2 regions of the Sinomonas halotolerans genome follow, and region 2 is predicted to be linked to the other one. Evidence: riboswitches for the same ligand, from Rfam matches in the RefSeq annotation. Region 2 holds a riboswitch; the other holds the start of a gene.
The links. A riboswitch is a leader RNA that binds a small molecule or an ion and turns the genes downstream of it on or off. The one in region 2 is predicted to bind cyclic di-AMP.
Positions count from the first base shown of each region.

Region 1 (3,365 bases), on a different contig from region 2:
GCGCATCGTGGCCGAGCTGAGCATTGACGAAGTCGCAGCTGTCCTCAAGAAGACACCGGGGGCAGTGAAGCAGCTCCAGCGCAGGGCGCTCAAGGCCCTCCGCGAGCACGTGTCCGAGGAAGAGTGGATCCGATGAGCACAGAACGCTCGCAGGTGAAAGCCGTCATGGCCGAGGCAGGTCTCGAGCACGACGCCGGGCTGCGGCGCGCGCTCGAAGGCCTCACCGCGCTCCGTCCCGCCTCCGCCCCCGAGCCGACGGGCGATCTCGCCCGGCTCTTCGAGGCAGCGGCGGCAGCCGATGCGGCATGCCCTGCCGAGGGTGCCGCGCCTGTCGAGGACCTCACAGCGCTCGTCCCGATCTCCCGTGTGGCCGCGCTGCGCGCAGAGGCCGCTGTCCGGACCGCCTCGAGCTTCGCCGCTGCCGCTGCCAGGCCGCGGACGGTCAAGCGGCACCGCGGTGCGATGATCAGCGCCGCGGTCGTGGCGGGCATGGGCCTCGGCGTCACAACGGTGGCGGCCGGCGGGCCCGGGCTGGACCTGTTCTCACCGGACGGTGCGGGAACGGCGCACGCCGGATCCGCGCGTTCCGGGTCCGCGCAGGCCGGGACTTCAGGCGCCGCGGCCGCTCCGGCCGATTCCGCGCCGGCCGATTCCGTGCCGGCCGATTCCGCGCGGGCCGCCGCAGCGCGGCAGGCGCCGCCCACGGACCAGGAGGGCGCGTCGTCGTCCGCTTCCGCGAAGCGGACGCAGGCTGCAGCGCCCGCTGCTGACGGCGCCGGCGGGACGGCCGCAGGCGGTGCCGGTGCGGACGTGTCCCTGCCCACAGCGGCGCAGGCGCCCGCCGAGGGCGCCGCGGCGCTTGACCAGCCCGAGCCGTCCGGCAGCCAGAGCGGCCTCGCGGACGTGCCGGACGAGGAGCAGGCGGTCTCGAGGAAGGCAGGCGGCGCCGCCCGCGGGACCCTCGTGGCATCGTCGGGTGCCGACCTCCGGGTCGTCGCGGGGACGCTCCGCGCCCGCGTGGGCGACAGGCCCCTCGTGACGGCTGCCGCGGCCCTCTCGCGCCCGGCCGCCCCGCAGCCGGGCGCACGGCAGCCGGCCGCCCCGCAGCCGGCGGCCTCAGATCAGGGCGCCCGCCACCGCGCTGAAGCCACAGTCGATGCGCTGGGCTCGCGCCTGAAGGGCGGAAAGCACCGCGCCTGAGAGCAGCGGTCGGTTGCCCATATCACATCAGCACGAGCGGCTTGCGGCCAGATCGATAACGGATTTGTAACTTCCGATATCGGCCAGCTAGGCTTGTTTCTCGACGCCCGCACCCGGGCTCGCAAGCCGCCGTTCCGCCGAACCCTGCCGACGGCTGTGCTTTCTCGTTCTCCCTGAGGCAGGGGCGGGGGACCCATTGCGTGCCCACCGCGCGCCGGGGTGAAGCACCCGCGGTCATACCGCGCGTGCCGGCTCATACCTCTGCCGAACCCGACAGCTAACTTCGCAGGCGTGAGAGGCTCACTATGGATTCCGCACGCCTGCGCGGCCGCCGCCGCGCTGAACCCGCACGCCCGTTCCGACTCCTCCCCTCCGCGCCCGCCCGCCGCGCCGGCTCCTACGCCCTCGTCGCCGGGTTCCTGGCGCTGGGCGCCGCGCCCGGCCTGGTCGGCGTGGCGATGCCCGGCACGCCCGGCCTCGAGCAGGCCGCCCTCCAGGCCCAGCCGGAGGTCGCCGCGTCCCAGGATGCCGAGCTCGACTTCCCGCGCACGTCCGTCGCGACGGCCAAGAAGCCGAAGGCAGCTGCCGTCAAGGCGCAGGGCTCCGTGTCCTCGAAGGCCGCCTCCGCCGCGGCCCCGACCACGCCCGCCGGCCTCGGCAAGCCGCTCGCGTCCCTCCAGCTCGCCTCGCCGTTCGGCTGGCGGGCCAACCCGCTCGGCACCGGCTCGGACCTGCACACCGGCGCTGACTTCGTGGCCGCCTGCGGCACGCCCGTCATCGCCTCCGCTGCAGGGACGGTCGTTGAGGCCGGGTGGCACGCGTACGGCGGCGGCAATCGGATCGTGGTCAACCACGGCAACGGGCTCAAGACCACGTACAACCACCTCTCCACGATCGGCGTGAGCGTGGGCCAGAAGGTCGGTGCGGCACAGCAGATCGGCGCGGCCGGGACCACCGGTGCGTCCACCGGCTGCCACCTCCACTTCGAGGTGGTCGAGAAGGGCACCACCGTCGACCCGATGGGCTTCCTCTGAGCCGACCGCTGGGGCACGGGCCCCGGCCTGCGCGGCAGCCGCTAGGGTGGGAACTGACCCCCGACTGAGCCAGCCCGCCCACCAGGAGGCCTCATGCTCGACCAGCCCACCCTCGACTCCCTCTGGGACTTCGACGACCCCGCCGCTTCCGAGGCGGCCTTCAGGGCCGCAGCCCTCGATCCCGCGTTCGACTCCGTCGAGCGGGCCGAGCTCACCACCCAGCTGGGCCGCGCGATCGGGCTCCAAGGACGGTTCGAGGAGGCAGACGCCCTCCTGGACGCCATCGACTGCGAGGTGGACCCGACCCTCGGCGTGCGGGTTCTCCTCGAGCGCGGCCGGCTCCTGAACTCCGCCGGTCGGGCCCCCATGGCTGTTCCCCTCTTCGAGCAGGCAGCCGAGCTCGGCGAGCACCTGGGCGAGGAATACCTCGCGGCCGACGCCTTCCACATGCTCGCCATCGCGGACGCGGACCACGCCGAGTCCTGGGCCCGCTCCGGGATCGAGTACGCCTCCGGGGCCCACACCCCCCGCGTGCAGCGCTGGTGCGCCACCCTCCACGGAAACCTCGGCTCGGCCCTGCTCGAGGCGGGCGAGAACCACCGCGCGCTCGTCGAGTACCAGCTCGCCGAGCAGTGGGCGGAGAGGGTGGGCACTCCCTCGCAGGTAGCGTGGGCGCGTGAGGGGATCGCGGCCTGCCGGGCCGCGGGCGAAGACTGAGGCCGACTGGCGCGCGCCAGCGGAGGCCCAGGCCAACCAGAGAGGAAGCCATGTACTTCATCGTCGTGAAGTTCGAGACCCTGCCCGAGTACACCGAGGCGTTCCCGCAGATCGTCCGGGAGTTCACCGAGTCGACCCGCGCCGAGCCGGGCAACCTGTTCTTCGAGTGGTCCCGCTCGCTCGAGAACCCCGCCGAGTACGTCCTGGTCGAGGCGTTCACCGACGAGGGCGCCGGCCCGCACGTCCAGAGCGAGCACTTCGCCGCCGGCCTCGAGGCCATGCGCCCGTGCCTGGCCAGGACCCCGAGCATCGTCTCGCGCCAGGTGGACGGCAGTGGCTGGGACGCGATGGGCGAGCTGCAGGTCGGCTGACCCCCGCGCCCCCTGTTGTGGGGTCCCGTCCCGTCTGGTGTGG
Region 1 is NZ_JBDFRB010000003.1:239,114-242,478, forward strand. Features, by position in the region: gene ABCQ75_RS05245 (RNA polymerase sigma factor) at 1-136, shown strand, start outside; gene ABCQ75_RS05250 (hypothetical protein) at 133-1,200, shown strand; cyclic di-AMP (ydaO/yuaA leader) riboswitch at 1,336-1,498, shown strand; gene ABCQ75_RS05255 (M23 family metallopeptidase) at 1,506-2,234, shown strand; gene ABCQ75_RS05260 (tetratricopeptide repeat protein) at 2,328-2,951, shown strand; gene ABCQ75_RS05265 (putative quinol monooxygenase) at 3,002-3,322, shown strand.
Region 1: it holds a riboswitch for cyclic di-AMP, as region 2 does, so the genes downstream of both, ABCQ75_RS05255 (M23 family metallopeptidase) here and ABCQ75_RS01995 (M23 family metallopeptidase) in region 2, are expected to answer to the same signal.

Region 2 (3,365 bases):
ACGCCGTTGGACGGCGGCGAATCCGCGAGTGAGCATGACATCACGGCTAATCTGAGCAGCTCAAAATAAGCTAGACTGGCTGTGCGTCCGCCGGCCGCGCCGACCCCTCGCACCCAGGAGCATGAAGCCTCGCATGTCCGACCTCATCGACACCACCGAGATGTACCTGCGCACCATCCTCGAGCTCGAGGAGGAGGGGATCGTGCCGCTGCGTGCCCGCATCGCCGAGCGGCTCCGCCACTCGGGCCCCACGGTGTCGCAGACAGTGGGCCGCATGGAGCGTGACGGCCTCGTGGTCGTCTCGGGCGACCGCCATCTCGAGCTCACCGAGACCGGCCGCAGGCGCGCGGTCGAGGTCATGCGCAAGCACCGTCTGGCCGAGCGCCTCCTCTCGGATGTGATCGGCCTCGACTGGGCATATGTCCATGACGAGGCGTGCCGCTGGGAGCACGTCATGAGCGAGCGGGTCGAGCGGCGCCTCTACGAGCTCCTCGGCCGGCCGACCGAATCCCCGTACGGCAATCCGATCCCCGGACTCGAGGCGCTCGGCGGCGCGGCGGCGGAAGGCTTCGGCGAGGGCGTGATGAGCCTCGTGGAGGCGATGGAGGGCTACGCGCCCGGCTCCCGTGTGGTGGTGTGCCGGCTCGCGGAGCCGATCCAGGTGGACCCCGAGCTCCTCGTGCAGCTCGAGGAGGGCGGGATCCGGCCTGGGGCGAAGGTCGCCCTCGAGCGCGTCGGGGACTACATCGCCGTGCGCACTCCTACCGTGGACGGGGCGCTGGAGCTGCCCCTCGAGGTGGCTGCGCACGTCTTCGTATCGCTCGGCTGATCCCACCCGCCCGCACGAGGCGGTCGGGGCCGAACAGATCCGAACATAAGGGGTCGGAATCTCCATTCTCTGGAGGAATAGGGGACGGGCTCCCGGATGTGAGCCTTGTCTCACTAAACATCACGAAAGTGTTACGCCACCTCGTTCTTCCCCTATGATGGTGAGCGCACGCCGAGACATCGACGTGACCTCGCTCCGCCCGCCGAGCTCTGCCAGCGGATCGAGATGCACCACCAAGGCAGAGGCGGGGGAACCACCGTTGGCGGCCCAGGCCGCCTTGGGGTGAAGCCGCAGCATGCTCGGAAGCCCTTGCACCGCCCCCTGTGGGCACCCGCGTGCCGAAGGGCCTCCGGCAGCTGGGCCGAGTCGGACTCTCTGGCTCGAACCCGACAGCTAACTTCGCAGGCGATCGAAACCAGAGAGGGAATCGCTTGACCCAGCAAGCTGTCAGCGGCCGCCGCCGCGCTGAGACTGCATCTGCCTCGGAATCGGGCCTCAGGCCGCGCGACGCCGCACGCCGAGGGCGCCGCGCAGCCGCCCGCCCCGGGGCTGTCCGCCAGTTCGCCGAGATCGCCTCGGCCGCCGGCGTCGGCCAGAAGGCCGGCATGGCACTGGCCGCCACGGGCCTCGTGCTGACAGCCACCATCCCGACCACGGCCGGAGCCGACGCCGTCGATGCCGGGCTCGCAACCGCCGCGGAGACTGCTCCGCAGCCCCAGGTCACCGCCTCCGGCGAAGCCGTTGTCGCCTTCTCCCGGACTTCTGTGGGCACGCAGATCGACCCGGACGGCCGCCTCCAGCACCTCCTGAGCGTCCAGTCCGCCGGCGGCCTCACTCCCGCCCAGGCCAAGAGCAGCCTCGGGGATCCCCTCGACTCGATGGTCGCCAGTTCGGCATTCGGCTACCGCGTGAGCCCGCTGAGCGGCTGGGCGGGCGAGTTCCACCGGGGCCAGGACTTCGTTGCCCAGTGCGGCACGGCCGTCAAGGCCGCAGCAGGCGGCACTGTGACCTTCGCCGGATGGCATCCCTATGGCGGCGGCATGCGCGTCGTGGTGGACCACGGGAACGGGCTCGAGACCACCTACAACCACCTTTCCGCGTTCTCTGTCGCGGTCGGCGACCGAGTCGAGCGCGGCGCGATCGTCGCGCTTGCAGGCACAACAGGTGCATCCACCGGCTGCCACCTCCACTTCGAGGTCATGGTCAACGGAGAGGTCGTCGACCCCAACGGCTGGCTCTGATCCCCACCAGATCGTCCTCGCCAGCCGGGCCTAGCCGATGCGGGCCGTTCTCCCCGCTCCGCCGTCCACGTGCTCCCACCACCATCGGTCCTACCCATGCCCCAGCCCGGCAAAACCTGCCGCGCAGAACTGGGTGCGGAAACGGGTGCTGGGAAACCGGCGTGTCCCTTTCGTGACGACACGATCACGGCCCGTGATCCGAATGTGACATTTGCGTTGTCGTCCGGTAAGGTCGTTTCTGTTCCGGCTCCCACCAAGTCGGAACATCTGGGATGAATGCCTAGCTCTGCCACGTCCCAGAGTCCGTTCGCACACTTCGTCTGGCAGGGGCGGGGGAACCACTTGCGGCCCTTCCGGGGGCCTTGGGGTCAAGCAGCCCGGCGCGAGCCGGGAGGCCGGATACTTCCAATCCGAACCCGACAGCTCACCTCGTAGGCACTGGGAGAGGCTACTTCTGTGTCGTCACGCACCATGACTGCGCGCCACCGCGCCGTTCCGGTCCGCACCAGCCCGTTCGAGGCTGTCACGCAGGCCGTGAACGACAACGCAGGCACCCTCGGCCGTCAGGCTGCCGTCATCGCGGCTGCCTCGGGCCTGATCATCTCTGCCGGGCTTCCCGCTCAGGCCGCTGAGTCCCAGCGCGAGGCATCTGCCCTCTCGGACGTGGCCAGCGCCGCCGCGCCCACGGTTGTCGCCCCGCAGGAGGCGAAGGTCGACTTCGAGCGCCCTGCCGTCGCCTCGGTCGCCGCGCCCGTCGTCGAGACCGTCGAGGAGCCCGAGCCCACGCTTGCGGCGCAGTCGTCGGACGTCGCCGTCATCGACGCCTCGAGCGCTGCCGGCTCGACCCTCGCCGCGATCGCCTACACGGGCATCGGAAGCCCGTACGTCTGGGGCGGCAACAGCCCGGCCGGCTGGGACTGCTCCGGCTTCACCCAGTGGGTCTACGCCCAGGCCGGAATCAGCATCCCGCGCGTCCAGGCCTGGTCCATCATGACGCCGACCGCGACGCCGGCCCCCGGCGACCTCGTGGTCCAGAACGGCGGGGCCCACGTCGGCATCTACGTCGGCAACGGGATGATGGTCAGCGCCCTCAACCCCTCGCAGGGAACCCTCCTCCACGCGGTCAACGCGACCGGCTCCTCGGTGTTCTACACCCTTTCCTGAGACCAACCGCTTCGGGTCCTGCGGTCCCCCTGAACGCCGCAGCGCCCCGCCCTGTGCCGCGCCACCCCCTGCGGCCCGGGGGACACGAAAGAGAGAACCACATGACCACTCGTGCAGGCATCGCCCGCCAT
Region 2 is NZ_JBDFRB010000001.1:448,186-451,550, reverse strand. Features, by position in the region: gene ABCQ75_RS02000 (iron-dependent transcriptional repressor DtxR) at 134-829, shown strand; cyclic di-AMP (ydaO/yuaA leader) riboswitch at 1,048-1,252, shown strand; gene ABCQ75_RS01995 (M23 family metallopeptidase) at 1,261-2,070, shown strand; cyclic di-AMP (ydaO/yuaA leader) riboswitch at 2,369-2,522, shown strand; gene ABCQ75_RS01990 (C40 family peptidase) at 2,542-3,234, shown strand; gene ABCQ75_RS01985 (NlpC/P60 family protein) at 3,336-3,365, shown strand, end outside.